Regions from separate parts of the Shewanella sp. SM55 genome, predicted to be linked through region 2. Evidence: predicted binding sites of a transcription regulator. Region 2 holds the regulator's gene; each other region holds the start of a gene.
What was found. Region 2 encodes sigma-54, which starts transcription at its own class of promoters, with help from an activator protein. Its sites were predicted from a motif close to GTTGGCACGNNNNTNGNNT; they were not measured.

Region 1 (10,592 bases), on a different contig from region 2:
TAAAGATAGATATGTGCAATGGGAAGATGTGCCGCCGCCGAGTTTTCCTAAGTTGACGGCTATAGGATATGCGCCGTTAGCGACTCAACCGGCTAAAGAGCAATCACAAAGAGTGTTGATGGCTATGCAGGCATCAAAAATTGTGGCTTATCGTGAATTAGCGGAACAAGTTTATGGGCAGAAAATAACGGCAAACAGCAGTGTCAGTGATTGGATGTTGACGGACGATAATGTCAAAGCGTCAGTTTCTGGTGTGATCCGCGGTGCACGAGTCGTTAAGAGTTATCCAGCAGGCGAGCATTATGTCACTGAGTTAGAACTTGATTTTTCACAGGTTTGGGCGCTTTATCAACAACAGAACCGTCCACAACGAGTGAAGGAAGTGACGTATTTCTAGCTTTTTTGAGAGTATGTTCAACAGCATGTATTGAGCCGCGTATTTACGCGGCTTTTCTTTTTGTACAAGACATTAATATCTAATCAGAGCTTAGAAAAGGTAATGCTAAGTGGGAGTGATGCGCTTGTTAGGCCTTTAAATCATTGCCTAAACTTGAGATAGTCGAGGTCTTGCCTTTATCGTTATAGGTGAGGCTGGAGGCATTTCTGCTGGCTTGTAAAGCTTGAGCAAAGCGATTTAAACTCGCTAAATTCATCTCAATTAAACTGGCATTTTGTTCGTTTAATTCTTTGCATTCAGTCAATGCGTCTTTGATATCGGCCATTTTATGCACGAGTTCGACTTGCTGAGTGAGTAGTGATTTATCACTGTGGTTTGCCAGAATATCATCATTAGTCTTTAGTTCTTTCAGACATTGCGATTTTTCGTTAGCAAGGGAAAGCAGTAAATCGGCGTTTTGGTCAACCAAAGCGCCTTTTTCCTTGAGTATGATTTGCTTAAGAACAGCCAAATGGGCGTGTTGTAGATCTACCAGTTTAGCTATTTCAGTCATAGTTACTCTTTATTTAAGTCATTAAGTTCGGCTTCAAAACTTGCAATATTGGCAGCCAACTTTTCAGGGTCAATTTTATAGCGACCTTCGGCAATAGCTTGTTTGATTTCGGCTACTTTCTTTTGATCAACTTCAGGAAGGCTAGCCATTTTAGTCTGAGCTCCTTGAAGTTGTTGTGCCTGGGCCGTAATGACCACTGAATCGCTTCTCTGTGGTGTTGTCGATTTTGTAGCAACTTGAGCAGATTGATCGCTGCTCGTTTTCGTTGCGCCTGAACGAACTTGCGCAGTCGTTGCAGTGTTGAGTTTGCTAATATCAATTGCCATTTTAGGCTCCAGCGTCGTGTGTACGGGATTTCTTAACTGGGGTATCGGCAGCTTACAAAAAAGCTTTAGATTATTTTACATTCTTACTTCAACTTCGCCAATGCCTGTGACTATAGCATCTAGTTCTTTGTTTGAACTGCTATTTTTGACTCTGATCCGATCACCTTTATTGCCATCTTGTAGGGCTTCGCCCACTGTTTTGAGCTCGAATGAGCCAGAACGAACGTAGATAGATACCGAATCATTTTTACAAACGAAGCATAAGTTGTTGCTTAATATGGGATTATCTTTTGCTACTCGTCGTTTTACTCGCACGCCAGCCAATTTACTCGGGTCATCGAATTCGGCACCTCTCAAGCTATTTTGTTCAATGTAACGGACTTCTACTTGACTAGGAGAGATGAGTTCGCCTGGTGCTAAGATTTCGGTTGAGACAACAACGGGGAATAAGATATCCACCCGAACCGAGATATAGATTTGCCAAGGGTAAGCTAAGTCTTGTGTATCGCAGCTGACTTTTAAGGTGTTATTACGGCTAATTTCCCTATCGCTAGCCAGTTCTACTTTCATTGGAGATGAACATTGTGACGGCAGCATTCTTGCGTCAACCATCTGTGGCGAAATATTTACTTTGGCATTTTCTGGAACGGATATTTTTTCTGAAATAAGCGCTTTAGCTAATTCTGAGATTGCCGATACGGTGGGGACAATAGGCTCTGCACTCGCTAAAGCGGGCATGAAGAGGGTGAAAAGACTAAAAAAACAGACTAAATTTACTTTCATAATGAAGAGACTAGCTTGTAACGCCAGAATGCACCTATACTTTTATTAAGTTCGAAGCTGACCACTGTAATAATAATTTGCATCACTGTCAGAAGATTGACTCAGTTTCGACTATGTTTATCGATAGATAAGACGTAAGCAATTAATATGCCTATACTCAACTGAGTTATAGGGCCGAACATAAACAGAACAACAAGGCAGAGTTATGTCGAGTATTCTTGATTCAGTCAACAAACGAACCCAGCTCGTTGGACAAAACCGTTTAGAATTGCTGCTTTTTAAATTAAACGGTCGTCAACGGTTTGGGATTAACGTGTTTAAGGTGAAAGAAGTACTGCAGTGTCCACCACTGACCACTTTGCCTAAACTTAATCCTTATGTGAAGGGTGTTGCTCATATTCGTGGAACAACCATTTCAGTGATTGATTTGAGTGCGGCAACAGGGGGAAAACCTTTAGCGAGCACTGAAAACTGTTTCATCATTATTTCTGAATATAACCGCAGTGTTCAAGGCTTCTTGGTCAGTTCTGTTGAGCGGATCATCAACATGAATTGGGAAGCGATTATGCCTCCGCCGCAAGGTGCTGGTCGTTATTCTTATCTGACAGCTGTGACTGAAATTGAAGGTGAATTAGTTGAAATTCTCGATGTGGAAAAAATCTTAGATGAGATTTCACCGGTTAAAACGGCTATCAGTGAAGAAGCCAATGAAAAACTGACCCTCGACAGAACTCAGCATTACCATATTATGGTTATTGATGATTCTGCCGTGGCGCGTAAACAAATTATTCGTTCACTCGAGTCATTGAATTTACAAATTGATACCGCAAAAGATGGTCGTGAAGCATTAGACAAGCTTAAAGAGATCGCCAAAGAGATGGATAATGTGGCCGATGAGATCCCCCTCATTATCTCTGATATTGAGATGCCTGAAATGGATGGCTACACCCTGACCGCTGAAATCCGAGATGATCCTAAGCTTAAGCATATTAAAGTGGTACTGCATACTTCGTTAAGTGGTGTATTCAATCAGGCAATGGTTCAAAAAGTGGGGGCTAATGACTTTATCGCTAAGTTTAATCCCGACGAACTGGCCGCTGCTGTGAATAAGCATTTAAGTTTGTAATTGCTGTCGGTTAGTACCTAGATACGCTTTACGCTATAATCTCGACTTTATAACATGATGGTTTCGCACTGATTTTGGTGCTTGCTATAGGATTTAGGATGTGAATGTGCCAAATAAATCACTCGCTGAGGCTGAATATAATCAATTTAGGTTGTTCTTAGAGCAACACAGCGGCATCGTACTGGGTGAAAATAAGCAATATCTTGTGCGCAGTCGTCTTGCTCCTTTGATGGGCAAATATAACCTGCCATCCTTATCTGATGTGGTTAAGCATTCGATGAAGCCTACTGAGCGTGCGCTCAGAGCTGAAGTGATCGATGCTATGACGACCAATGAAACCCTTTGGTTCCGTGATCGTTATCCATTTGAGTTGTTGAATAATGTCCTACTACCTGAATACAGTCGTCTGGGGCGTCCACTTAAAATTTGGTCTGCGGCTTGCTCGTCAGGCCAAGAGCCGTACTCATTGGCTATGACTATTCTTGAGTATCAACAGAAGAAGCCTGGTGCCTTGGCTGGTAGTGCTTCGATTCAAGCAACGGATCTATCTCCTTCCATGTTGGAACGCTGCAAAAATGCCGAGTACGATAGTTTGGCATTAGCGCGTGGTTTATCTGAAGAACGTAAGCGTCAGTTTTTTGATGCATTACCTTCAGGTAATATGAAGTTAAAGGATAATGTGAAGCGGTTGGTGAACTTTAGAGCGCATAATTTGCTTGAGAGTTATAGTCTGCTTGGCAAGTTCGACATTATCTTTTGCCGCAATGTGCTGATTTATTTTGCACCAGAGGCAAAGGCAAAAATTTTGCGGCAATTCGCTGCCGCTCTCAATCCCAAAGGAATTTTATTTCTCGGTGCATCAGAATCTATCGCTGGTTTAACGGACGAGTTTGATATGGTTCGTTGTAACCCTGGCATTTATTACCAGAAAAAGACTTAACTCAGCCGCTCTAAAGAAAATTACCGACAATTGTCGGTAATTTTTTACCCATCACTTGCTCATCCTTGTTGTTATTCTCAAAATTTTCCTGATGTTGGCACATGAATTGCTTTATTTTCGTGAGAACACGAGGAGGCAATTTTATGGCGATCAATTTTGATAATGCACTGGGTGTGCATCAATACACTCTCGGTATTAGAGCGCAGCGGGCTGAAGTCATTTCAAGCAATATCGCTAACGCAGATACGCCACATTACAAAGCCCGCGATGTTGATTTTTCTGCGGCAATGCAGGCCGCTCGAGGCCAACAGCAGCAGCGAAATAGTCTTGAAATGCAAGAGCCAGATAAGCATTTTGGGCTTGCGGAGTTGACTGGGCAATTTGTTAAGTTCCGTGTGCCAAATCAACCCGATACCGGTGATGGTAATACTGTTGATATCCAACAGGAACAATCGGCATTCATGCAAAATGCACTTGAATATCAAATGTCGCTAGGTTTTTTAGATAGTAAGTTTAGTGGCATGAAGAAAGCGTTGAGAGGGGATTAATCATGAGTTTATTTAGCATATTTGATGTTGCTGGCTCGGGAATGTCTGCTCAATCGGTCAGGCTAAACACCACCGCGAGCAACATAGCTAACGCGGATTCCGTCTCGAGTAGTGTAGATAAGACCTATCGTTCCCGTCATCCCATTTTTGAAGCCGAAATGGCTAAAGCCCAAAGTCAGCAACAAGCTTCTCAAGGCGTTGCAGTAAAAGGCATTGTAGAAAGTGATAAACCACTACTGAAAGAATACTCGCCCGATCATCCTATGGCGGATGCGGACGGCTTTATTTATAAACCGAATGTTAATGTTATGGAAGAAATGGCAGATATGATTTCTGCTTCGCGCTCATATCAAATGAATGTTCAAGTCGCTGAAGCAGCTAAGTCTATGCTGCAACAAACACTTGGGATGGGTAAATAACATGTGTTACTTAGGAGGTAAGCTGTGAGCCTCATTAATCAAATTAACCAAGCGTCGGCGCAGACGGCTCAAAATAAGAGTCAGCCAAATGCCGTTACGACGAATTCATCAACCAGCTCAACGGGTAATCCGTTTCTTGATGGCATACGTTTGCCAAAAGATTCAATAGTACCGGAAGCAAAAAGCCAGCAGTTAACTCAAGATGACTTTTTCTCGTTATTAAGCCAACAGTTATCGATGCAAGATCCCTTTAAGCCCGTCGACAACGACCAAATGATTGCGCAGATGGCATCATTCTCGACGGTTGATGGTATTACTAAGTTGAATAAGGAAATCGTTAATTTAAACGGTGTTATGACATCAAGCCAAGCATTACAGGCATCAGGACTTGTTGGTCGCAAGGTATTGATCCCAACTGATACAGGTAACATTTCAGCTGAAAGCCCAACAATAAAAGGTGTGATTAGCACGCCAGCTAAAATTCCTGAAGTTACTGTACGTGTTGAGGATGAGAAAGGCCAAGTTGTGACCACCTTTAAAGTTGATGGCAGTAAGGGGGGCAATGTCGATGTTAACTGGGATGGCCTCGATAAAGATGGAAAACCTGTAACCGCAGGTAACTATACGATCAAGGCGAGTGGTTTAGTGGATGGGAAATCCCAAGAATTGCCAGTCTCGACCTATGCTCATGTGACCAGCGTTTCTCTCGGTACGGCCAGTACTGGCGCGATTCTTAACTTGAGAGGCGGTATGGGCATCAAGTTAACCGATGTGTTAGCTGTGTCTGAAACCTAAGCTTGTATAAAAGAATTTTTGCAGCATCCGAATTGGGCGTAAATCGCTCATAAATGAATTGAGTCAAGTGTAGAGGTGAATTATGTCGTTTAACATTGCATTGAGTGGCATTTCTGCTGCGCAGAAAGATTTAAACACTACGGCGAATAACATTGCTAATGCGAACACCATTGGCTTTAAAGAGTCACGTGCTGAATTTGCGGATGTTTACGCTAATTCTATTTTTTCAAATGCTAAAACTGCTGTCGGTGGTGGTGTTGCGACGAGCCAAGTGGCACAGCAATTCCATCAAGGTAGCTTACAGTTGACGAATAACTCCCTTGATATGGCGATTAAAGGGGGTGGCTTTTTCGTTACTGCTTCTGAACTGGGTACATTAGACCACTCGTTTACCCGTGCTGGAGCATTTAAGGTAGATAAAAATAATTACATGGTTGATTCTGCTGGTAATTATTTGCAAACTTTCCCAGTGGATAAAGATGGGAACTCAACATCAGTGAGTTTAACGACGGCTAAGCCGGTACAAATACCAGACACTGCGGGTAGCCCTGTAAAGACTGAGAATGTTACTTTACAAATGAACTTAAATGCTAAGGAAAGTGCACTCGACCCCGCGGCATTCGATCCTCTAGATGCAAAAACCTACAATAACGTTACATCAATGACAATTTATGACTCACTCGGTGAGCCACATATTATGACCACTTATTTTGTTAAGCCCAAAGATGGTTCGTACAATGGTGAGAACAATTGGGTGGCTTACTATGCTGTTGATGGAAAGCAAGTCGATTTAGCCGGTCCTGCTGGTACTTATCAAACAGATACCACCGGCGATGGTACGCCTGATGCAACGGGCACAGCTCAAACTGCTGGTGGTTGGAAAGGCTCTGTACTCAAGTTCAATTCTGTTGGTGTCTACACTGGTAGTGATCCTGCTATAGTCAAGACTGAGGCTTTGGGCGTCAGTGGTGCGGGTGTTTTAGGGCCAGGTGCCGATGGTACTCAAGAGTTGACTGTGAAGTTTAATGCCCCAACGCAATATGCTGCTCCTTTTGGTGCAACTGAGTTGACGCAAGATGGTACGACTGTAGGTCGCTTAACTAACGTTGAAATCGGCGAAGATGGTTTAGTGACCGCGAGTTATTCTAATGGTTCAACCGTGCCTTTAGCACGGGTTGCTTTAGTTCGTTTTGCTAACGAACAAGGTTTAACGCAAGTGGGTAATACGTCGTGGAAAGCCAGTTTAGCTTCAGGTCCAGCGTTAGCGGGTGAGGCAAATAGTGGAACTTTTGGTAGCATCAGTTCATCGGCGTTAGAGCAATCGAACATCGATTTAACTACTGAACTGGTCGATTTAATTTCGGCGCAACGTAACTTCCAAGCGAACTCTCGTACGCTTGAAGTGAATAACACGCTGCAACAAACCGTATTACAAATCCGCTAATCATTACTTTATTTAACTAAGTGTTGCCGCCAGTGGCAACACTTAGCCTTTATCCTGCCGTCAAATCACTTCATTTTCATATTTTTCAATTCTATCAGTAAATTAAACGTTATTTTTTGTTGGCATGATGCTTGCTTTGATATTGTCATGTAGAAAATTTGACGGAGCAGTCTGTGGACAAATTCCTTTATGTCGCCATGAGTGGCGCTAAGCAAAATATGAATGAGCTGGCACTCCGTGCGAACAACTTAGCCAATGCTAATACCGATGGTTTTAAATCAGATATGGCGCAGGCCAGATCGATGCAAGCCTTCGGTGAAGGGTTGCCTTCAAGGGTGTTTGCGATGACAGAATCTCCGTCAGCTAATTTTCGCTCTGGTCCGATAAAAACCACTGGACGGGATCTCGATGTTGCCATTAAAGGCGATGGCTGGTTTGCCGTTCAGGCGAAAGATGGCAGTGAAGCTTATACCCGTTCAGGTAGTCTCAGTTTCGATGCGACGGGCATGTTGTATAACGACAGAGGCAATCCCGTGATGGGGGACGCTGGCCCGATAGTGCTGCCATTACCTATTGATAAAGTGTCAATTTCACAGGATGGCATAGTGTCTGTTCGCCCTCAGGGGGCGACTGCTGAAGTGATAGAAGAAGTGGCTAGATTGAAGTTAGTTAATCCCGGCAATGCGCAGATGATGCGTGGTGAAGATGGATTATTTCGACAAATGTCAGGCGAACCAGCACCAGCTGACCCTTTCGTCGCAGTTGAAAGTGGTGCCGTAGAGGGCAGTAACGTTAACCCTGTTGATGAAATGGTGTCTTTGATTGATCTTCAGCGCCAGTTTGAATTGCAAGTCAAGATGATGAAAACCGCGGAAGAGAATGATCGCGCTTCATCTTCATTAATGCGTATTAGTTAGGAGATAGATTATGCATCCGGCGTTATGGATTAGTAAAACTGGCTTAGACGCACAGCAAACTGATATTTCAGTGATTTCAAACAACGTAGCGAACGCTAGCACTGTGGGCTACAAAAAAAGCCGCGCAGTATTTGAAGATTTACTCTATCAAACAGTTAACCAAGCGGGTGGTGTTAGTGCATCTAACACTAAGCTACCCAACGGATTAAACATAGGTGCGGGTACGAAAGTCGTCGCCACTCAAAAAATGTTTACTCAGGGTAACATGCTGACGACGGATAACTCACTGGATCTCATGATTGAAGGTCCTGGATTTTTTGAAATCCAGCTCCCTGATGGAACCACTGCTTATACTCGAAATGGTCAGTTTACCTTAGACGATACAGGGCAGATTGTGACGCCAGGTTCTGGCTATTTGCTACAACCCGCGATCACTATTCCTGATAATGCGACCAGTATTACCGTTTCCGCGGAGGGTGAAGTTTCAGTAAAAACGCCGGGTACCGCAGAGAACCAAGTCGTGGGTCAGTTGACTATGACGGATTTTATTAATCCATCGGGTTTAGATCCTATGGGACAAAACTTATATACGGAAACTGGTGCCAGTGGTACGCCCATTCAAGGTACCGCTTCGTTAGATGGCATGGGAGCGATTCGTCAAGGCGCCTTAGAAACCTCTAACGTTAACGTGACCGAGGAACTGGTGAACCTTATCGAAAGTCAGCGCATTTACGAGATGAACTCTAAAGTGATTTCAGCGGTAGATCAGATGCTGTCTTATGTGACTCAGAATTTATAGAGGCAAACATCATGGCTAGATATCTTGTGTTGGCCGTCGCGTTATTGCTTGCAGCTTGTAGCTCGACGCAAAAGAAACCCCTTGCGGATGATCCCTTTTACGCGCCGGTATACCCAGAGGCACCGCCGACAAAAATTGCCGCAACTGGCTCTATTTATCAAGACAGCCAAGCATCTAGCTTGTATTCGGATATACGCGCCCATAAAGTCGGTGACATTATCACTATCGTATTGAAGGAATCGACTCAAGCTAAGAAGAGTGCAGGCAATCAGATCAAAAAAGGTTCAGACATGAGCTTAGATCCCATCTTTGCTGGTGGTAGTAATGTGTCCATCGGCGGAGTGCCAATTGATTTGCGTTACAAAGATAGCATGAACACTAAGCGTGAATCGGATGCGGATCAGAGCAATAGTCTAGATGGCAGCATCTCGGCAAACGTGATGCAAGTGCTAAACAACGGCAGCTTAGTGATCCGTGGTGAAAAATGGATTTCAATCAATAATGGTGATGAGTTTATTCGTGTCACTGGTCTCGTTCGCTCGCAGGACATTAAACCCGATAACACTGTCGATTCAACGCGAATGGCTAATGCCCGTATCCAATACAGTGGCACAGGCACTTTCGCAGATGCTCAAAAAGTGGGCTGGTTAAGCCAGTTCTTTATGAGCGACTGGTGGCCCTTCTAAGGAGTCGTATCATGAAATATAAACTGGTGTTAGCCGTTGCCATGCTAGTGTTTTCTCTATCTAGTCAGGCTGAACGAATTAAAGATATTGCCAATGTGCAAGGTGTGCGTAGTAACCAGTTGATTGGTTATGGCTTAGTGGTCGGTTTGCCGGGAACTGGGGAAAAAACCAGTTATACCGAGCAGACCTTTATGACTATGCTTAAAAACTTTGGGATTAATCTTCCGGACAACGTCAAACCGAAAATTAAAAACGTTGCAGTGGTAGCCGTACACGCGGATATGCCCGCCTTTATCAAACCTGGTCAAGATCTTGACGTGACGGTATCTAGCTTAGGCGAAGCCAAAAGCTTACGCGGTGGCACCTTATTACAGACCTTTTTGAAAGGGGTCGACGGTAATGTGTATGCCATAGCCCAAGGTAGTTTAGTGGTGAGTGGTTTTAGTGCCGATGGTTTAGATGGTTCAAAGGTGATTCAAAATACGCCAACTGTAGGTCGTATACCGAATGGCGCGATTGTTGAGCGTAGTGTAGCAACCCCATTTTCAACTGGCGATTATTTGACGTTTAACCTACGTCGTTCGGATTTCTCTACTGCGCAGCGCATGGCCGATGCGATCAATGATCTATTAGGTCCAGATATGGCGCGTCCTTTAGATGCGACGTCTGTTCAGGTAACGGCTCCACGTGATGTATCACAACGAGTCTCCTTTTTAGCAACGCTTGAAAACCTTGATGTTGTTCCCGCAGAGGAATCTGCCAAAGTGATCGTTAATTCACGTACTGGAACCATAGTGGTTGGGCAAAACGTACGCTTACTCCCTGCGGCGATTACCCATGGCGGCATGACTGTCACGAT
Region 2 (10,592 bases):
TTAATCGTCAGTCGTTGTTTTTCACCCATAAAAAAGACGCTCAAAGTAGCGTCTTTTTTATGCTAAAAATTAAGTGAAATTATTATTTTTGTTGTTGATTTTATTATTGTTATTTAATTTTTGGCGTTAGCCAATCCTTGGCTTAATCCCCGATGGAAGCTGGGGCCATCCTTATTGCTACAAACAAGCTAGCAATCATCGAACAGTGTAATAAAAGGACAAGAGCTGAGAGAGAAATATGTTCATGACTTGGGGGAGCACAATTCACATATTTAATCTTTGGGGAAGATAACTCCCTCAATCCTTGCCGAAACCTTGGTCACTCCTCAGTCAATCTATGTAATACCAATCACGGCCTTCCTTGGCGCACTACACTCATTGCAGTGCTGGATCATCATTGATCCTGTGAATAAAATGACAAGGCCAGAGAGAGAAATATGTTCATGACTTGGGGGAGCACAATTCACATATTTGATCTTGGGGGAGATAACTCCCTCCCTAGTCTTGTCGAAACTTTTGCATTGTCCCTATCCGTTTGTTGCTGTTAATACTATTTCCCAATCTTCGCTGGGTTCATCAATTTGGACGACAAGGCCGGACTAAAAAGGGCGCTGTTATTATTGTTGTTAGCACATCTTTTACATCGTTAGCGTTATCAGCAGGGCGATATGCAATCTCGTCCGGCCTTGTCTATTCGGGCACGTTTAGCTTGTTGTACAGGCTAACCTATCGTGCGTAGCTCTTGATTGAGCTGTTTAATTTTTTTCTGTAGCTGGGCAATCTCACTCATTAATGCGCATTCTCTTTGCTGGGGTTGCAGATCGCTTTCTCGCACCCATTGGTAGACTGCCTTGGCAGATAAACCGTATTGGCGTGCAACATCCGACAGTAAGCGACCTTGTACTTTAACCTCGGTGATAACATGTAGCTTGAGACTATTTTCTGCGATTCCCATGAGCGTTCCCTCTTTTACTGCCTTCGAACCAAAATATGACCGTTTGCGTTGCCTTTTATTGATGATAGTGACGCTGTTCTAAATCCCACTGGCTCAGACCTAGATGGCGCAGACAAATCCATTCGTGGCGACATAGTGCGATAAAGTTCATGACCGTTTTCATACTTCCTCCTTCATGACCCTAAATACTCGAGCCCATTTTCTGTCTCGATAGGTCCATTTAATTTGGATTAATCCTGTTGAAGTCGACTCTAGTTTTTCGGCGATGTTTACCGCGTCTGACTGTCTACTCACTTAGTAGTATGTAAAATTCGTGCCAATATTCTAATTTTTATTTTAACCTTTTAAATCATTGGATTGCGCCTTCGATTAAAACAGCGTTATTTTTTAGTGCCGCCAATAAAGGTGCAAGGTGCACTATTTCGGTGCCATAGACTTGATATGACATTGGGCGGTACAAGCCATCATTGAAGCCCGAAATCTGTATCTTTGCTGACTAAAATCTGGATTAGCATAATTGAAGATGGATAAAGGATTGTCTCCAGCGCAATTGCTTATATACTGCCTGCTTTGTGGCAATCCCTAGGTCATTCGTATTACCTAATGGACGTGATATTTCTTGCCCTTTTGAGCGGTATTCACAGTCATCAATCATATAAAGAGGTTATAAATGATGAAGTGTTTTCAGGCAGTGCAATCTAAACCATCCCTGTTAGCCATAGTGGTATTGACGACTGCGCTAGTTGCATCGGGTTGTACAACAATCAATCCCTATTCAAACGAAGAACAAACCGCTAAAGCGACCAGTGGCGCATTGATTGGTGCCGTCGCGGGTGCCGCAATTGGAGTGGTATCTTCGAGCAAGAGCGACCGCGGTAAAGGTGCCTTAATTGGTGCAGCATCGGGCGCTGCAGTCGGTGGTGGTATTGGTTATTACATGGATGTGCAAGAGACTAAATTACGCCAACAATTAGCCTCAACGGGCGTGAGTGTGACCCGTAACGGCGATAACATCATTTTGAATATGCCTAATGAAGTGACCTTCGGCGTAGATCAAACCGAGTTAAGTGACGGTGCTAAACGCGTGCTGAATTCAGTGGCGGTTGTGGCCAAGGAATACAGCAAAACGCAGCTCAACATATTAGGTTATACTGACAGTAGTGGTTCAGACTCTTACAATTTACGTCTGTCACAGGTCCGTGCTAGCGAAGTGGGTAATTACTTGATGAATAAAGGCGTTGCCTCTGCCCGTGTAAAATCAAAAGGTATGGGTGAAGCGAGTCCTATTGCATCAAATGCCAATGCAAATGGCCGCGCACAAAACCGCCGCGTTGAGATCGTACTAATACCAACGGGTAAATAGTCTGGTCTAAGCACAAAGTTCTCGCTGAAAAAGTCGCCTTGGGCGACTTTTTTGTTTTCAGTGATGGGCTAATTGAATGATTAGCTTGCTGTGCTTCAATTAGACAATTTGTCCTTTATGAAGCGCACCTTGAGTGACCTGCACCACAAACATATCACTGCTAATTACCTTGGGATGAGTTCAGCTTGATCCCTTTATCGATTTCACGTTCTGTATGGGAATAAGTCCCAAGAATGACTTTTAGTGTCTAAAGGAGAATATGACTATGATAAGCAAAAATGTGTTAGTAGCCTTGAGTTTAAGTCCTGTCATCATGGTGACAGCTGTACAAGGAGTGCCGATGAAAGCCGAACTGACCACAGGAGTCGCGCCGATAGAACTGCGCGCCGCAGGCAGTTTAAAGGCTGCGATGAGTGATATTATTGCTGCTTATCAAGCACAGTCGCAAATGAGTGTTGTAGCGCAATATGCGCCCTCAGGTTTATTGTTAAAACGCATTCAAGAGGGCGAGAAAGTTGATATCTTTGCCTCGGCAAATATGAAACATCCACAGGCATTAGTGGATTCGGGTCAGGGCGAAGCGGTGCAAATGTTTGCCCGTAATCAACTCTGCGCAATTACCCAAGACACAGTTCAGGTGACGAGTGCGACGTTACTCGATACCTTGTTAGATTCTAAGATTAAAGTCGGCACCTCAACCCCGAAAGCCGACCCCGCGGGTGATTATGCCTGGGCCGTTTTTGCTAAGGCCGAAGCGGTAAAACCCAATGCGAAAGCCGCGTTAGAGACCAAGGCATTACAACTGACGGGCGGCCCTGAGAGCGTTAAACCGCCTAAAGATCGCAACCCCTATGGCTGGGTGATGGAAAACAAGCAAGCGGATATCTTTTTAACCTATTGCACTAATGCTGTGCTGGCTAAAAAAGAAGTGCCGAGTTTACAAATCATCGACTTACCGCTGGAACTCGCCGTGGGTGCCGACTATGGTTTACTGGTTTTACAAGGCGCTAATACTGCCGCTAAGCCGTTAGCTGAGTTTATTCTATCGACCAAAGGCCAAGCGATTTTGAGCAGTTATGGTTTTCAACCTCCGGCAAAATAGCCTTCTTTAGTTTTCCAGCGGGATAAAAAACGGCACCTTTGAGGTGCCGTTTTTGTTATTAGCTCAAACGGTTAAAGCGTTAGTTCATCAGGTAGAGCGTCGCTAACCCGAGGAAGGCGAACAGGCCAACCACGTCAGTGACTGTAGTGAGCACCATACCGCCAGCGAGGGCAGGATCGATTTTAAGTCTTTTTAAAATCAATGGAATACTCGCACCTGCAAGCCCTGCTACTGTCATGTTGATCAGCATGGCGCTACCAATTAAGCCCGCCAGTGCCATATCATCCTTCCATAGCCACACGGCGACAAAGACTAAAATCGACCACATCAAACCATTGAGAAAACCAATCGATAGCTCTTTACCGATAAGCCAGCGAGCGTTGCTTTGGCCGATATGGCCTAAAGCAATACCGCGGATCACGAGCGCTAAGGTCTGATTACCGGCAACACCGCCCATGCTAGGGACAATCGTCATTAGGATGGCGATAGTGGCAAATTGCTCAATAGTGCCTTCAAACATATTGCTGACCGACGATGCGAGCAGGGCGGCGAATAAGTTTATGGTGAGCCAGAGCGAGCGACGTAGGGTACTTTTTAGTACAGGACCAAAGGTATCTTCATCTCCGTCCATCCCCGCCATACCCATCATGGAATGTTCAGCATCTTCGCGGATAACATCGACTACGTCATCGATTGTGATACGCCCGAGCAGCTTACCATCACTGTCGACGACAGGTGCCGATACCCAGTCATTGCGTTCGAATTTCTGCGCGACTTCGCTGTCGGACATGCTCACCGGAATACTTTGAATATTGGGATCCATGATATTGCGAATTGTGGTGCTTGGCGCGCAAGTCAGCAGATCTGCCAGCCTAACACCGCCAAGGACTTTGTCCTGTTTGTCGACCACATATAAGGTATCTGTGGTGTCGGGTAGGTTGCCCCTTTGCCGAAGATAGCGCAGCACCACATCGATATTCACATCGGGTCTTAAGGTGACAGTATCCGTGTTCATCAAGCTGCCGGCGGTCTCATCTGGATAAGATAGAGCTTGTTCTACCCTCAGGCGATTTTGCTCCGTCATCGACTGCAACACTTGTTTGTAAACGGCGTCGGGAAGACTTCGCAGAATATAGGCGAGATCGTCGGTGTCCATGCTTGCTGTCGCTTTCGCGACTCGCTCAGGGCTCATGCTGCGGATCAGTGGGTCTTTGAGCTCTTCACTCAACTCATCGAGTATGTCGCCTATTTGTTCCTGATCGATGAGCTGCCACAATACTTGTCTGGCACTTGGCGGTGATGATTCTAAGATCAGCGCGATATCTGAGGCGGCCATTTTTTGCAGCATATTGCGCACGTGTACGAACATGCCGCTGCTAAGCGCTTGGTTTAACTGGTCAAGACTATGTCCGGTGTGATCGTTTTCTGCATTATCTACGGGCATTTGTCCTCCATTGTGCGGCAAATTGGTTTGAGATCTTAGTGTTGGGCTAGGATTTTACGGTGACTAAGCGTCAGTCGATGACACAGATTAAGACGGCTAAGGTAAGGTTAAGGCCAGCGCCAGCGCAATGACCGCTAGTGTAATCGCCTGTGGCTTGTATCGTCGAGCGACAAATGTTTTGCCATGTGTGAATGGCAAGTTTTTTAAACTAGACATGAAGTGAAACTAACGATGAAGTGCTTAGTGTGAAGTGAAACTAACAGGCTTCGTCAAACTTAGCGTCGATTAAGGCACAAATGGCATCGAGAGCCGGCTCTGCATCTGGGCCTTCGGCGATAAGCTTGATGGTCTTACCCATGCCAGTTTCAAGCATCAGTAAGCCAAGTACACTGGCGGCCGATGCTTGTTTATCGCCTTGGATTAAGGTGATGGTCGCATCAAACTCGGAAGCCAGTACCACCAACTTAGTGGCGGCACGGGCATGTAAACCGAGCTTATTACAGATGGTTATCTGACGTTCAAGTTTTGGCATTATTGAGCTCTCGATGACGGGCATAAACTTTATGTTTACCGTTACTAAAGCGTTTGGCCAATTGCTCTGCGACGTAAACCGATCTGTGCTGTCCACCTGTGCAGCCAATGGCTACCGTTAAATAACTGCGATTGTTACGCTCGAGGTGCGGCAGCCAAGTCTCCAGTAAATTTTCGATTTGCCAGATGAACTTATTAACCAGTGGTTGACGATTTAAGAACTCAGCTACGGGTTCATCTAAGCCAGTCAATGGCCGCAGCGCCAACTCCCAGTGGGGATTGGGCAGGAAGCGCACATCGAACATAAAGTCGGCTTCGGTGGGCATTCCGTGCTTAAAGCCAAAGGACTCGAAGTTGATCACGAGTTCTTTATCGACACTACCAAGGAGAATTTGTCTGACTTGGTCGCTTAAATCATAGATATTCAAATTCGACGTATCTATGTAGTGATCGACCAGTTTTGACATAGGCTCGAGCAGTTTCCCCTCCAGCTTTATCGCTTCTTGCAAAGAGACTCGGCTCTTCGACAAAGGATGCAAACGGCGGGTTTCGCTGTAACGCTTGAGCAGAATTTTATCGCTGGAGTTAAGGAAGAAGCTCGTTAACTCAGTATCTGGAGGTAGGCTAGCGAGTTGTTTTACTAAGACCTTATCCTGCTCAGGCATGTTACGCACGTCGACACTGATGGCGACGAGATCGTTACTGCCTTTGAGTTGCTCAAGCAAACTGCCAATCAATGGCAAGGGAAGGTTATCGACACAATAATAGCCGAGATCTTCGAGTACCCTAAGGGCGACAGATTTGCCTGAGCCTGAGCGGCCCGACACTATGACCAGTTTCATCCAGTGATTACCTGATAGAGTTCCGTTTCATCATGCGTCTTGCGTAATTGCTTTAATATTTGCTTGTCGCTCAGCTTTTCGGCCATGCAAGACAAGGTACTTAAGTGCTGCTGACATTGGTCTGCAGGCACCAGTAGTGCAAATAAAATATCAACAGGTTGCTTATCGATAGCATCAAATGCTATCGGCTCTTCACACTTAATTAGTATGGCAATGGGCTGATCTATATCGGCTAGTCGACCATGTGGAATGGCGATGCCGTTACCTATACCTGTGCTTCCCATCTTTTCGCGCGCCACTAGGCTTTCGAATATCTCTTGAGATGAGAGGGTCGGGTACTGGGCAGCGACTAAGTCGCTGATGAGTTCCAGTACCTTTTTCTTGCTGCCCGGAGTGGCGCAGGTAGTGCACTCCGGCCGCAGTATGGTACAAAGTTCCATTATTAGTGTTTTGTTAACTTCTCTTTGTGTTTAATAACCTGACGGTCAAGCTTGTCAATCAGGGCGTCTATAGCGGCATACATGTCAGCATGCTCTGAAGTAGCAAAAACTTCACCACCTATGAGGTTTATTCTCGCTTCGGCAATCTGTTGCATTTTCTCAACATTGAGCACAACGTGCACATTATTGATCTGTTCGAAATGGCGTTCAAGTTTTGAAAACTTTTCTTCTACATATGCACGTAACGATTCGGTAATTTCGACATGGTGTCCACTTAGGTTTATTTGCATAGAAACGTCCTCCGATATCCACTGTAGGTTATAAACTTTTACGCTGATTAGAAGGTGGAATAAGCATAGCCTCTCGGTACTTCGCAATGGTTCTGCGGGCTACGTTGATCCCTTGTTCTGCCAGAAGTTGTGCCATCTTACTATCGCTTAATGGTTTTTTCTGGTTTTCCGCTGCCACCAGTTTCTTTATAAAGGCTCTGATTGCTGTGGATGAGCACTCACCACCATCGTCAGTACCGACGTGGCTAGAGAAGAAGTATTTTAGTTCAAAAAGTCCCTTAGGGGTATGCATGTATTTTTGAGTTGTGACCCGTGAGATGGTGGACTCATGCATTTCTACCGCTTCGGCAATATCGTTAAGCACCATAGGCTTCATGGCTTCTTCACCATACTCAAAGAAACCTTGCTGATATTGCACTATGCAATTAGCAACTTTAAGCAAAGTATCGTTACGGCTTTCTAAGCTCTTAATAAACCATTTAGCCTCTTGCAGATGGCCGCGAATAAATTGGCTATCGGCTTGGTTTTTGGTACTGCGTGCCATAGAAGCATAATGTTGATTTACATTGATTTTTGGCATGCAGTCAGGATTAAGCTCAACGACCCAGCGGCCATTTTTCTTCGACACAGACACATCTGGGATAACGTATTCGTCATTATTGGGCGTGATCAACAAACCTGGGCGAGGATTGAGGGTTTGGATAAGTGCTATACCATCCCTTAATTCATCTTCTTTTAATTTAGTCTTACGCATCAATAACCTAAAATCACGGGCGGCGATCAGATCTAAATGATCTTTGATCAGCATACGGGCGTTTTCTAGGTTGGGAGTATCAGCGGCGAAATGCGACAGTTGGATCAGCAGGCATTCACTTAAATCGCGGGCGGCAACGCCTATGGGATCAAAATGCTGAATACGCTTGAGTACGGCTTCGACTTCGTCAAGCTCAACTTCAGGATTGCCCATGGCTTCGAGAATTTCTTCAGTGCTTTGGGTGAGATAGCCCTGATCGTCGATGGCATCAATAATGGCGGTGGCAATGGCTAAATCGGTTTCAGAAAACGGCGTGAGGTTTTTTTGCCATTCTAAGTGTTCGTACAAACCTTCACTGGTCTCGCCTTGGAAGGGCATATCGTCTTCACGACTGCCGCCGGGGCCTGAGTTTGGGGAGGCGGTAAACACTTCATCCCATGTGGTGTCCATGGGGAGCTCATCGGGCATGGATTCTTTGGTTAGCGACTCTGCCGTATCTATGGTGGAGCTGTCTTTTTCTGGTGGCAGAGTGCTAGATTCACTGAAATCCGTATCGGATAGCGTTTGGTTTACAGGGGTTTTAGTGGCGTCGAATTGATCCTCTTCCAGCTCGAGAAGGGGATTAGAATCTAATGCTTGCTGGATCTCTTGCTGCAGTTCTAATGACGACAGTTGCAACAGACGTATAGCCTGTTGTAGTTGTGGCGTCATGGTTAACTGTTGACCCAGTTTGAGCTGGAGTGACGCTTTCATGTTACCGCTGATCCCTACGTTATTATTGTTGGATGAGGTCGCTTATTATCATTTTGAGTGAAGCCCAATGGCGGTATAAATTGCCTCCATTGGCTTCGCTCGATTAACTATAGCCTGAATTGTTCACCTAAGTACACAGCCCTAACTTGCTGATTGTCTAAGATCTCTGCTGGAGTTCCTTCGGCAATCAGGTTTCCGTGACTCACAATATAAGCATGTTCACATACATCTAATGTCTCGCGGACATTATGGTCTGTGATCAGTACGCCAAGGCCGCGACTTTTGAGTTGTTCGATAATCTTCTTGATGTCGATAACCGAAATAGGATCGACGCCGGCAAACGGTTCATCGAGCAAAATGAACTTAGGATTAGCGGCTAAAGCCCGCGCAATTTCGACGCGACGACGTTCGCCACCCGACAATGACATGCCTTGGCTGTCACGGATGTGGGTGATATGAAACTCTTCGAGCAGATGTTCTAGTTCTTCTTCTCGTTCTTCGTTTTTAAGTTCTTTACGAGTTTGCAGTACGGCCATGATGTTGTCATGAACAGTTAGCTTACGAAAGATACTGGCTTCCTGCGGTAAGTAACCTATGCCTTTGCGGGCACGCAGATGCATAGGATCTGCGGTTAAATCATCATCGTCGATAAAGATATGCCCCTTATCGCTCTTCACTAGCCCGACAACCATGTAAAAGGTCGTGGTTTTACCGGCACCGTTTGGACCGAGTAGGCCAACGACTTGACCGGTTTTTACCGTCAGACTGACGTCTTTAACCACTTGGCGACTCTTGTAACTTTTTGCCAGATTTTGTGCTCTTAAGGTGATTTGGGTCATTTAGAGTCCTGCTTTTTTACAGGTTTATCCGCTGGAGCATCTGATTTAGCATCATCTTGATAGTTTTCTGGCTGAATAATAGTGATCACGCGATCGTCACCACTGCCAGTACTCTCGGCCATCAATTTCTGTTGAATCATGTTATAGCGGATTAAATTGCCTGTAACTTGGCTACCCGCTTGATCTAATGACGCCATACCTTTCAGAGTTAAGGTGCGGCTTGCCATATCGTAACGAATTTCTTTCGCGCTCGCCGATGCAGGACGGCCATCGTCTAATATCTGGCTATACGTAGCAGGGTTGCCTGTGGCGACTAAAGTTTTGCTATTTTCACCTTCAGCGGAAAATGCACGCAGTTCATTTGCTTGGATTTTTATTGAGCCTTGGGTAACTTCCACCGGACCAAAGAAGATGATCTGGTTGTTTTTGATATCCGCAGTTTGGCTCACAGCTTTAATTTTGACTTCTTGCTTTAAGTCGCCCACTTTCGCGAAAGCACTCATGCTCATAATTAGCATTAGGCTGGCAAGTAATATGTTATTTTGCTTCATATGTTCCTACTACCTGACTGGTCAATTGCACTTCTTGCGCGTTGAGGTCGGCATAAAGGCCTTGGCCTTGAATATTAAAATCTTTCCCTGTGACGTAAATGGTACGGTCAGAGGTCATTATCATAGTGTTGAGATCGAGTTCCAGATAACTGGTGGACAAGGTCTGAATCGGTTCTTCTGGGCTAATGGCATCGATAATAACATTATTTTCTAATACAACCTTGCCAGTTTCCTTGTTTAGCTTGCCCTGATCTGCCCTGAGCTGCCATTGTGCTTTACCTTGGTCTGGATAAACAAGATAAACAGGTTGAGTAAAGAAAGTTTGATTCGTTGAATCATAATGTTCCATGTGTTTCGCCGTCACACGGCTATTCACTAGTCCTTGCTCATTGAACTCAACACTGCGCAGATCTTCAACGATGAAATCTGGGGTATTTTGATCTTTTACTCTGTTATCGGAATCACCGCTGTGTTTGTTCTGGACCTGCCAGTAAAGCGCTAGTGCGGTTCCAAAAAAAGCGATAATCGCGAGTGTCACACGACTCATATACTCATTCCATGGGCCGAAGTGAATTTATTTTGACTTAGGAGTAACAGATCTGTGAGTTCACGCAGTGCACCGTGGCCACCATTGAGCGTAGTCACAAAATGGGCGTGTTGGCGTACATAGGGGTGGCCGTCAGCAACACTGACCGCTAAACCGACGACATTCATCACGGGGAGATCGA
Region 3 (10,592 bases), on a different contig from region 2:
CGTCAAGGTAAAAACAGACAGACTTTTTCTAAACGTACAGAAGCCATCAGCTTTATGAAATGGTTATTGTCCGCGAACAAATAAGTCAAAAAGTAAGTAAAACGATAAGTTAAAAATTAATACCGCAGTACCCGTTTACTCAAGTGTATTTAATCGGTTTCCATTATCTTCGCAGTACCGAGCACTTAAGTAGACTGATAGCCGAATGTCACGAACACGCTATCCTTTTTTACGTCATTATGACGAGCACATTTGGTTCAGGCTGTATCTCTCTCACACAGATACCTGCCGAACCAAATGAGTCAAATCCAGCGTTAGATCACCTCTTTCCATTGCAGCATCCGCTAATATTCATACACATGAATACTGTTCAGCACATCATCTATGCCAAAACCCAATACTCAAATTGCCATGCAAACCTTGATAAACCAGATCAAAGAGACTATTCCATTCAATTTAGAAGAAGCACAACTGTGCCAGGGACAATGTTTAGGTTGTTCGAAGAAAATGCTGGAAATGTTAGATGCCGAAATCAGTTATTGGCAATTTAGTGAGGTGGCGCCTAGCCTAAAAGATTTAAAAAACCTCGAAAACATTGGCCGTCGTACCTATAAAATTCTTAAACGGAACCAGTTACTGTCTTAATCGCTTGTATTTGCATTTGACTATTTATGGGGCGTTTTACTTACGCGACTTAAAATAAATTCAAAACTTAACTGACAATATGACCCTAATAGAAATCACATTGCCAGTTTTATCTTCGCTATTGTCGATAGCCGTTAAAAATCATAAATCGATAGGCTCAACTTCTAGACTCTGCCAACCTTGCGCGAATATCTGCTAAAGAATATTCCGTTAATAGTTCACCATCGGCAAATACGGGAACAAACTCGCAATTGTTGACATCTTGCCAGCTGGCTTGATCTTTAAGATAAAATTGACCCTGCTCATCTTTAAATACCGCTACTAAACCCTTAGCGGATTTTTTAGTGCCATCATCAGTTTTAGGATCTTTAAATATTTCTCTGTCTTTACCATCAACTTTCGCAAAGGTCGCTTTCACGGCATAACCGTCAGTATCTCGGGTCACGTGTTGATAGGTAAAACTGCCTATCCCAAACACAATATTGGTTGACGCAAAACCTTTGGCCTTTAAGCCAGCACAAATGGCTTCAGCACGTTCAATGGTGATTGAATCGCCATAGATCAGTCCAACATGGCTATTCAGCGCTTTGTAACCTTTGGCAGTTGTGCTACCCCTAAAGACGTCCCACAGACACTCAATAGCGCCTTTATATTCAGGACTCCCGATTGGTGCTTGTGGATCGCCACAAATGATTTTCACAGGGCAACCCGTATCAGGCCTAAACACCACTTTGCCATCGCGGGCAAGAATGCGGTCTTTTAACGCTAAGGTGAATTCTGTCATCACCTGCCAAAAATCCCAAGAATCTGAAACAATGCTGACAATGCCCGTTGGGTAAATATCTTCAATCAAACGTCGGAACGTCTCTAATTCATTCTCCATGCCACCCGCGCACATCACGCTGTGCTCCGTTGCAGGCACACTGCCACCGACAAGTTCTTTATCACTATCGGCACAGTAATATTGCTCAAGAAAATCAATGGCGGGTATGGTATCAGTCCCAGTAAAACTGAGTAAATGTGCGGCGCCGCTCATGATCGCGGCCTCCGCACCATACATGCCACGGAAACTAAAATCGTGACCCTGCCAATCAACAAACGCGATGTCACCATCGGTTTCTAACGCATAAGTCTCAAATATTTTGCGGTATTGCAGCGCGGTAGTGGCACTGGTACACATACCCCACACATTAGCGGAAAGGATGGTTTCGAGATAATTGGTCAACCAAAAGAACCGCTCATCGGTATTGTACAAAATCAAGCAAGGCACTTTTAATGGATACACTGAGCCTTCAGGTAATGCCATAATTTTAATTGGTAAATAGCCTAAATCATGCAACTCCTCAATATGCTGAGTGCCAACATTATTCGGCCCGAGATAGTTATTGATACGGCGGGAGAATTGACGAATGACCTGATCTTTGGGTTGTTGAAAGAAATCACGGTTCCAACTGTCAATCAAGAAATGCTTGATAAAATATTGCAAGCCAAAAAACACCATTTGGTCAGTGTAACCACGACGGGATTTACGGGCAGTCAGGTTACTAAAAATCACCTGAGTATTATCGGGATATTGACGACGGTGGTCGACTTTGTAGCCATCAATGGCGGTAACAGGATTCAAGTACATAATATTTTCCTTAATGATTCATATAACTCAAAACAGCATGGCAATGACAGAACTCGCTCGAAATATGTGTGGGGACACCTAAACTATCGGTACAAAATAATCTGTCTATGCCCGACTCTCGCAGTACCAACTCGCTGGCCTTATCTTCATAATGTGACACGATCAAAATAACGCTTTGGGCACCCTTTTGCTTTAATTTGATGGCAAGTTCAATAAAGGTTCTGCCACCCGCGCAAATGTCGTCAACGATTAAGCAGGTTTTACCCGATAAGTCATCACAGAACACTTCGGTAGCGATAATATGCCCATTGACCACATCACGATGTTTATCGGCCCTGATCACCGGCATTCCCTGTAACGCTTTAGCTAAGCCGAATACTTTTTTATTCGCCCCCGCATCGGGCGAGACTAACACTAGCTCCCCCGTTAATTGGGCTGCGATCGCTGCGACAAAACTGTGGTTATCTATTACCTGAACTCGGTCTAACAATGCTGCGGTGACATCGCTGTGAGGGTCAAATACAGTGACCGAAGCATATTGCTGCTGATTAATTAGGCTAGCATAGACTTTTACCGACAAGGCCTCACCGGCATTACACACCCTATCTTGGCGAGCGCCCGGCATATAAGGCAATAACAGATCAATTTGCTCGGCACCACTGCGACGCAATGCATCAGTTAACAACAAGAGCTGCATGATGGAATGATCGCCCCGATAACTGAAAAAGATCGTTACTCGTTTCGCTGGAGGAACCAGTAGTTGAACATGGTTTTCCCCCGCACCAAATTGAAATAAGCGGTAGTGAGTCTCATCTCTAGCTGCGGGTAACCGATAAAAATCAGCTTGCAAGCGTTGAGCGTGAGAAGCATCTTGAGACGTCTGAATACGTTGAGACATAGTAACCTCCTGTCTGTGGCACGATTGCCGAAATTGACGGCGCCCTTGTTGTCTACATGAAGAATAGTGTCTTAAAGACATTATTGTGTAAAGTTGATTTTTAGACTATTTCAAACGGAGCAACCTGAAATGTTATGCTTAAATGGCATATAGTGTCTTTTAGACACTATTAGTGGGAAAGACAACTAAGAAGCTACAATATGGGTATCGAGTAATACAAGAACCGGAGACATTAGGGCAAAATCAGCAATAAAACAGTCTTTACTGATTCAAAGTCACCATGAATAAGGCATAAGCAGTCACCGTTACTCATATTGAGCAAGGCGAATATCTTGCTTAAATCCATATTCACTGTGATCAACATTCTAAATTTCTTAAGAAGCGATACGATGCGGTATTGGGTTTCAAGCGGTATAAATTAGCAGGACGACCACGTTCGGTGCGCTTTAATCCCGTATCGATCAATAAATCAGCCTGTTCAACCCGCCGACGAAAAGATTTACCTTGGATAGGCTTGCCCAGTAAAACCTCATGTACATGCTGCAATTCTGGCAAGGTAAAAGGTTCAGACAGTGCAAATCCTGGCACTAAAGAATATAAGGCTTTTTGTGTTAAGCGTTCCCGCGCTTGCTCGATTAACTGCAAATGATCAAACGCCAAGGGCATCTGCAACACATCCGCTAATGGCCACCACTTAACATCACTCACTGAATCAATCTGAATTTGGCAAGCTTGATAACTCATCAAGGCGGTATAACACACAGTCACAGACCAGCCTCTTACATCGCGACCACGATTACCCACAGTGCATAGCTGCTCAATATAAGGTGGCACTACCGCGGTTTTCTCATGCAGTTTACGTAATACAGTTTGCTCAAGGGATTGGTCGCAATTTTCATCGATAAACCCTCCAGGTAATCCCCATAAACCTAAAAATGGATGATTTGAGCGTTGTACTAAGAGTACTTTAAGTTGCTGATCGTGATAGGTAAACAATACGGCATCCACTGTCAGTAGCTGAGCCTTAAAAACCTTAGGATCGTAATTGGCGAGATATTCCGCTTCAGTCATTGATATTCCCCATCGTTCCAAATCATCAGCTTAACTTAGCATTACACAGCTTCAAACATATTATGTCTTAGCGTCACTAAGTCAATGATCAGAGGCGCAGGATGAGCCACTTCGCCCAAATTTACGCTGATAACGTGGCAACATGGTCTCGTTCCCGAGTAAGCCACCTTGGTGAATATACATCACTGGACGAGAGCCTCCGCCTTGTAAATATTCCTCAAGCACAATAAAACCTAAGGGATCGTAGAGTAATTCAAACTGCACGCCTGAGGCGCAGACCCGCTGCCACATGGCATAAAATTCCGGATAAAGTTTACCAAAATGATATTTCTTGCCGACATTAACAATCTGTGGATGCTCACTGGTATTGGAATTAAGTAAGGAAAATTGCAAGCGCAAATAATCATCGCCACCGACAACGGCACAAGTCACGACGCGAATATCCGTTTGCTGACGGATAAAATACTGATTTAAAAATAACGCAGTCGTTCCCGTCCCCGAAGGTAAAAACACCGTTAAATCAACCAATCCATTCGCCTTCGCAAACTGTACTATCTCTTGCGCCAATCTATTAACCCCGTATTCGGCGTAAGCACAACGACCCCCCTCAGGGATAAAAAGCGCCGTCGGCTCATTCACGAGTACTTGAGCCTCGATATAATCTTGGCAACTCAGTCGCACATCGCCCACTTGCGCTGTAGGGTCAGGCCTAGCATTAAGATTTGACAAAACGTGAGGTTCAGATTGCGACTGAGTGCACGCCTGCTTTTGTGCTATTAACACACTTAAATCGATAATATTAGCGCCATTCGCTAAAGCGGCAGCGTAATTGCCCGTAGGATGTTTAACCACTTGACTGGCAATATGATCTACATAAAAATCACATTGCCAGCCTTTCATCTTCGCTAATGTTGACAATGAATACAGTGAGTTAGCTAATGGCGAGCCATGACCTATCACCTTGCTGATGCCTGCAAACTCATGATCTAAAAAATAGCCGAATTTGCGAGCTTTATTGCCACTAAACGCCGGATGCAGTAAATCATCACGTTTTAGGAATATGTCTCTGCCAGCAAAGGCAAACGTATCAACAGGGGAATTTGCAAACATCAAGCGACTCAAACAATTAAATTATCTGGTTTTTAAACCAGTTAAGGGATGGCTAGTGTAACTCCGCCCTTCCTGTTACGCCCTTAAGAAATTATCAATTTGGCGAAAAACTAGTGAAAATGACACATGAATCTCGAATACATATAATTAACACATTGATTATGAATAATTTAAATAGTTGGCATAGTTATCGCTTAGACATTGACATATATTCAATTTATCGAAGCTAACGATAAAGGCTAACAGGGTAAACATAAGGAGTTTTCAATGGCTGTATTACGCTTAATATTCAACATAGCTTGGTTTGTACTCGGCGGATTTGTAATGGGACTCGCTTGGTGGCTCGCAGGTATCCTGTGTTTTATCAGTATCATTGGTATTCCCTTCGGCCGCGCCTGTTTTGTTATCGGCGAAATGACCTTTTGGCCCTTCGGCCAAGAACAAATGAACCGTCGCCACTTAACTGGACGTGACGACTTAGGCACAGGTGCATTAGGCATGGTAGGAAATATCATTTGGTTCTTACTGTTTGGGATCTGGTTAGCCATAGGGCATTTGGTCCACGCCTTAGCCTGTTTTGTGACGATTATCGGTATTCCCTTTGGGATACAACATCTTAAGTTAGCTTTACTCAGCCTCACACCGATAGGCCAAACCGTAGTGGCTAAAGCTTAATAAGACAATGTGTTAACTGCGCTATTCACTCTCGATTATTTGGTTTCAAGAGTGGATAGCGCTTTGTCATCCCATACAGCAAATATCGCTTCGTTTAAGGCTATTTCTTCCTCCAATAAATCGTTGCAATCATATTGAGTATTGGCAGGCTCACTATCCACAGAAAACTGCACTTGCGGCTTAGTCGCCCCCACAATGTCCAACAGATAATGCGCCAGTTTTGCGGGTGCATCTATAGCGACATCGTGACCACAATACGCAAGTACAATCAAATCGGTGTAAAAATGCCGTGCTAACGCCTTACTCGATGCCATACTCACCAGCGCATCACGGTCACCGCAGAGCACAGTTATCGGTACTTCCACTGTCAATGGACATTGGTATTGAAAAGCCGCCCAAAGTTGTCGCCATACATTGCGTCTACTTGGTGTGGTATCGCGGCGAAACTCACTCCACTTGACAATTAAATCTCGGTCTCGCCGATGACGAAAACTGGTTAAACGCACTATAGTCGACTCGATTGGATGTAAAGCGTTACCCCGAGCACGCATGAAAAAAGCCTTCAATGCATTCAGCGGATTAAATCTTTGATACCAATACGATAAATTCGCCGCACTGCTGTTTAATACAAAGGCATGCCTTATCTGCCAAGGTCGCTGGCATGCCATTTCCAGCGCCAACATACCGCCCATAGACAAGCCGAGGAGATAAATAGTCTCCCCTTCCTGTGCCTGCTCATCCAATTGCTGCCACACGGCATGGGCATAATCGGCAATCTTAAGCGGACTTAATTCGTGGGATAGCGTCCCATTGCCCGGAAGATCCGGTGTCAGCACTCGCAATCCCTTTTGTCGCAGACGCTGATCGAAACCATTCCAATGGCGCTGATCACGCATTAATCCCCTTAATAACACCCAAGTTGTCATGACTGAGACTCCCGATACCAATAATGCCGTGCGCACTCTGTCAGCTCAGTCAAACGTTCAGGTGTTAACTGCTCTAACGATTGGGCATAGGCCGCTTCCATCATAAATTGCATGAGTACTGTATGCCTGCGTAAAATCCTGTGGTGACGATGTGTTTTTTGTGGATTAAAAAAGCCAGCAAAATTAAATATTTGTCTAGGATTCTTCTTTATCCATGCCCAAGATCCCATCTCTAATGTCAAAGGTAAAAATGGCACCTGAGCAGAAGGATCAGCCACTTGGTGCTGGCGATAGAGATAATCCCAAATATCACCATGAGTGCGATAAAACTGGCTCTGCGGCGCCAACCGATAATGGCCGTGATGGGGATAACTCTGTTCAAATAATTGTTTTAGATGAAAAATATAATTGGCATTTTCGAAGGCGGTACTGGTATGGGCGTAGGGGAACCAGATATGATCACTCAAGCCAAATCCCGAGTGGGCATCGAGCGAAATCAAACTTGTGCTGCGACTCAACAGTTGTTGTACATAGGCCACTAAGCCCGCAGTTTCCAGCTCCATTCCCCCAATACCGCGATACCAGGGCAGCCGTGACGATATACGCTGTCCTCCCACCATAAAGGACACTTTTTCACGGGATTCTATCGGAGCGTTACGCATCAAATCCACTTGATTACCATTGCCCCGCGTTCCCATGAATAACCCAACAGGATTCACTACAGGTACAAAAGCTAACCGCAGGCCCGTTAGCATCTGTTGTAGGTGTTTATCCCAAACAAGCCGCTGCAATAAACTGTTTAACAATGCCAAAATAACTTGAGATCCAATACGTTCAACCCCATGCACGCCACCCACAAAGAGTACTGTCGGACAAGGCGTATCTGTACCACCTAACTCAACACTGTAAAGGGGGAAATGCTCTTGGCGGAATGGAATGTCGGCAAGGATCTGATAATCCAACTTAAGATGATGAGTATCAATGAGTTGCTGCAGCGTATCTAACTCAAATGGAAGCTCAAAAGGAAGTTTCTTCATGTCACCTTAATCAATAAAATGAGAGAACAACTCATGCCGTTAAAGTGATACTAATAGTGAACAAAGACAAAATGATGACAAACTGCATATCAGAAGTGACTTTACGGGGAAATAAGCGGAAAAATAGCGAGTAAAACAAAGAATAAACTATCCTAAAACCCTACATTAATCTTCACGATAAAGTAGCTCTCCAATGATGGTTTCTACGTCAACCTGCGCTAAACCTTGGTCAACAATATCTCGCCAACGCCGTCCCTCTTCTGTATTACGAAACGCGATATAGAGCTGCTTATTCGCCAAAATTTGCCGATTGATTTGCAACTTTGTCGCCAGCGGCTGTAAGGGCTTTTGCTTGAGTAAATAGTGCAAAACGTTGACATCAATCACCGCGGCATCAATCCGACCCGCGGCAACTTTTTTGACATTATGCTCATCCGAAGTCACAGCTTCAGTCCGCTGAACACCGGAAACGATCATGCGATCTAAGGCCTGAGTATTCACATAATCTTTCACCACACCTAAGGTATAGCGATTAAGATCTTCAATATAATTCCAACTTACTGGATGGGACTTTTGCTCCACCAGCCCCAATGGACTTTCGCCAATCGGTTTTGAAAAGATAAACTTTTCAGTTTCTACATAGTATTCAGGAAAATAACCTATGTAGTCAGAGTTCGGCATAGTCGTAAGTTTGACAGCGCGGCTCCACGGATAGAAATCCACGTCTAATTGATGTCCCATAACGTTCAGCGCCGCCCGTACCACGGCAATACTGGCACCCTGCTCCGTTAATTGCTCTCCTGAATAAGGCGGCCAAAGTAAAGAAGTGAGCATTAAGGTGTCCGCTTTAGCTTCGCTTAATCCCATAAAGGAAAGACAATACACAAGGAGCATTGAACGCCATCGAACCATTTAGTACTCCTTTGCCTGCATGGATTTACGACTACATCATCGACAACTTAACGCTTTCGTTTTTATCTGCCGAGATTTTATGACTGGTTAGATTTTATGACTAGTTTTAGTATAGCTATCAAGCCACAGCGGGGAAGTGAAGTTTTATTACAATTAGAATAATGATATTAGCAGCGAAAGCTAACTCAAAGTGCAGCTTGGCTTGATGGTATGACTCGCCGACTTTTTCATTAGCCAATTAGCTTGTTCGTTTATCTGCTAACCGAAATAGCTAGATAGAATAAAATTCAAGCCGCATTGCGCGGCTTGAAAGTCAAAAAAGCGCACTCGCAAAATCACATCACTTAAGCATTAATATCTTCATATAACTCTTGATACATCAGCTCGCGCATTTTGAATTTCTGAATTTTTCCCGTCACTGTCATTGGATACTGATCCACAAACTTGATGTAGCGCGGCACTTTAAAGTAGGCGAACTTCTCGGTGAGAAAATGACGAATATCTGCCTCTGTAATCGCGCCTCCTGAGCGGACTTTGATCCAAGCACACACTTCCTCGCCGTATTTATCGCTTTGAACGCCAAAGACAGCCGCATCCTGCACATCTTTATGGGTGTAAAGTTTCTCTTCAATCTCACGGGGATAGATATTCTCGCCACCACGAATGATCATATCTTTAATGCGACCCACAATTTGCACATAACCTTGCTCATCCATTTGGCCGATATCGCCCGAATGTAGCCAACCCGCACTGTCTATGGTCGCCGCCGTTTTTTCGGGATCGTTCCAATAGCACTGCATTATGCAATATCCCCGACTACAGACTTCACCGGGTTGATTAATTGGTAACACTTCACCAAATTCATCGACTATTTTCACTTCGGTATGAGGTAAAGCCCGGCCGACGGTAAGCACCCGTTTCTCAACCGGCGAATCGATTTCGGTAATATGATTGAGCGGACTGCACTCAGTCTGACCATAACCAATTAGTACTTCCTTCATATACATGAGATTTTGTACTCGGCGCATCACTTCTTCTGGGCAAGTAGCCCCCGCCATCACGCCGGTTCGTAAAGAACTCAAATCAAAACGCGTAAATTCAGGATGCTCAAGCTCGGCAATAAACATGGTCGGTACGCCATGTAAAGCGGTGCACCGCTCTTGTTCAACTACTTGCAATGTCGTCAAGGGATCGAAGGATTCGCCGGGGAACACAGCCGCGGCGCCTTTGGCTAAGCAAACTAAACTGCCGAGCACCATGCCAAAGCAATGATATAAGGGCACAGGAATACAGAGTTTATCGTGACAGGTAAACTTCATCGCCTCTGCGACTAAATAACCATTATTCAAAATGTTATGGTGGGATAAGGTCGCACCTTTTGGGCTACCCGTCGTGCCAGAGGTAAACTGGATATTAATCGCATCATACGGGCTTAATGCATTGCCGATACTCTCGAGTGCCGCCTTGTCATCGGCGGTCACATCGACGAGCAGGTCATCAAAATTCAACATGCCGACGGATTTTTCAGCGCCCATACGGATCACAAACTCGAGCTCAGGAACGGCCTTCGCCTGTAGTTGACCCGCAGGGCAAGAAGTTAGCTCAGGCGCTAATTCGTATAACATTTCGAGGTAATTACTGGATTTAAACTTGTCGGCACAAATTACCGCGCGGCACCCCACGTTACT

Region 1: the regulator sigma-54 is predicted to act here: its motif matches at 2,196-2,214, upstream of flgA (flagellar basal body P-ring formation chaperone FlgA).
Region 3: the regulator sigma-54 is predicted to act here: its motif matches at 5,532-5,550, upstream of L5L91_RS08165 (YccF domain-containing protein).

The regions. Positions count from the first base shown of each region.
Region 1 covers NZ_JAKKRS010000002.1:151,210-161,801, reverse strand. Annotated here, with positions in the region: gene L5L91_RS03925 (LPP20 family lipoprotein) at 1-397, shown strand, start outside; gene L5L91_RS03920 (flagella synthesis protein FlgN) at 525-950, opposite strand; gene flgM (flagellar biosynthesis anti-sigma factor FlgM) at 953-1,276, opposite strand; gene flgA (flagellar basal body P-ring formation chaperone FlgA) at 1,352-2,059, opposite strand; gene L5L91_RS03905 (chemotaxis protein CheV) at 2,265-3,185, shown strand; gene L5L91_RS03900 (CheR family methyltransferase) at 3,286-4,125, shown strand; gene flgB (flagellar basal body rod protein FlgB) at 4,269-4,673, shown strand; gene flgC (flagellar basal body rod protein FlgC) at 4,676-5,092, shown strand; gene flgD (flagellar hook assembly protein FlgD) at 5,117-5,887, shown strand; gene flgE (flagellar hook protein FlgE) at 5,970-7,331, shown strand; gene flgF (flagellar basal-body rod protein FlgF) at 7,505-8,248, shown strand; gene flgG (flagellar basal-body rod protein FlgG) at 8,259-9,047, shown strand; gene flgH (flagellar basal body L-ring protein FlgH) at 9,059-9,733, shown strand; gene L5L91_RS03860 (flagellar basal body P-ring protein FlgI) at 9,745-10,592, shown strand, end outside.
Region 2 covers NZ_JAKKRS010000015.1:8,323-18,914, forward strand. Annotated here, with positions in the region: gene L5L91_RS17135 (PA4780 family RIO1-like protein kinase) at 1-4, shown strand, start outside; gene L5L91_RS17140 (transposase) at 722-955, opposite strand; gene L5L91_RS17145 (OmpA family protein) at 1,629-2,318, shown strand; gene L5L91_RS17150 (molybdate ABC transporter substrate-binding protein) at 2,584-3,420, shown strand; gene mgtE (magnesium transporter) at 3,500-4,864, opposite strand; gene L5L91_RS17160 (HPr family phosphocarrier protein) at 5,121-5,396, opposite strand; gene rapZ (RNase adapter RapZ) at 5,383-6,237, opposite strand; gene ptsN (PTS IIA-like nitrogen regulatory protein PtsN) at 6,234-6,677, opposite strand; gene hpf (ribosome hibernation promoting factor) at 6,680-6,967, opposite strand; gene L5L91_RS17180 (RNA polymerase factor sigma-54) at 6,996-8,474, opposite strand; gene lptB (LPS export ABC transporter ATP-binding protein) at 8,582-9,313, opposite strand; gene lptA (lipopolysaccharide transport periplasmic protein LptA) at 9,310-9,864, opposite strand; gene lptC (LPS export ABC transporter periplasmic protein LptC) at 9,851-10,411, opposite strand; gene kdsC (3-deoxy-manno-octulosonate-8-phosphatase KdsC) at 10,408-10,592, opposite strand, start outside.
Region 3 covers NZ_JAKKRS010000004.1:218,889-229,480, forward strand. Annotated here, with positions in the region: gene L5L91_RS08135 (hypothetical protein) at 1-84, shown strand, start outside; gene L5L91_RS08140 (hypothetical protein) at 385-645, shown strand; gene L5L91_RS08145 (nicotinate phosphoribosyltransferase) at 803-2,275, opposite strand; gene prs (ribose-phosphate diphosphokinase) at 2,286-3,173, opposite strand; gene L5L91_RS08155 (NrtR DNA-binding winged helix domain-containing protein) at 3,531-4,244, opposite strand; gene L5L91_RS08160 (pyridoxal-phosphate dependent enzyme) at 4,326-5,354, opposite strand; gene L5L91_RS08165 (YccF domain-containing protein) at 5,622-6,029, shown strand; gene L5L91_RS08170 (alpha/beta fold hydrolase) at 6,065-6,955, opposite strand; gene L5L91_RS08175 (M14 family metallopeptidase) at 6,952-7,992, opposite strand; gene L5L91_RS08180 (substrate-binding periplasmic protein) at 8,158-8,904, opposite strand; gene L5L91_RS08185 (AMP-binding protein) at 9,249-10,592, opposite strand, start outside.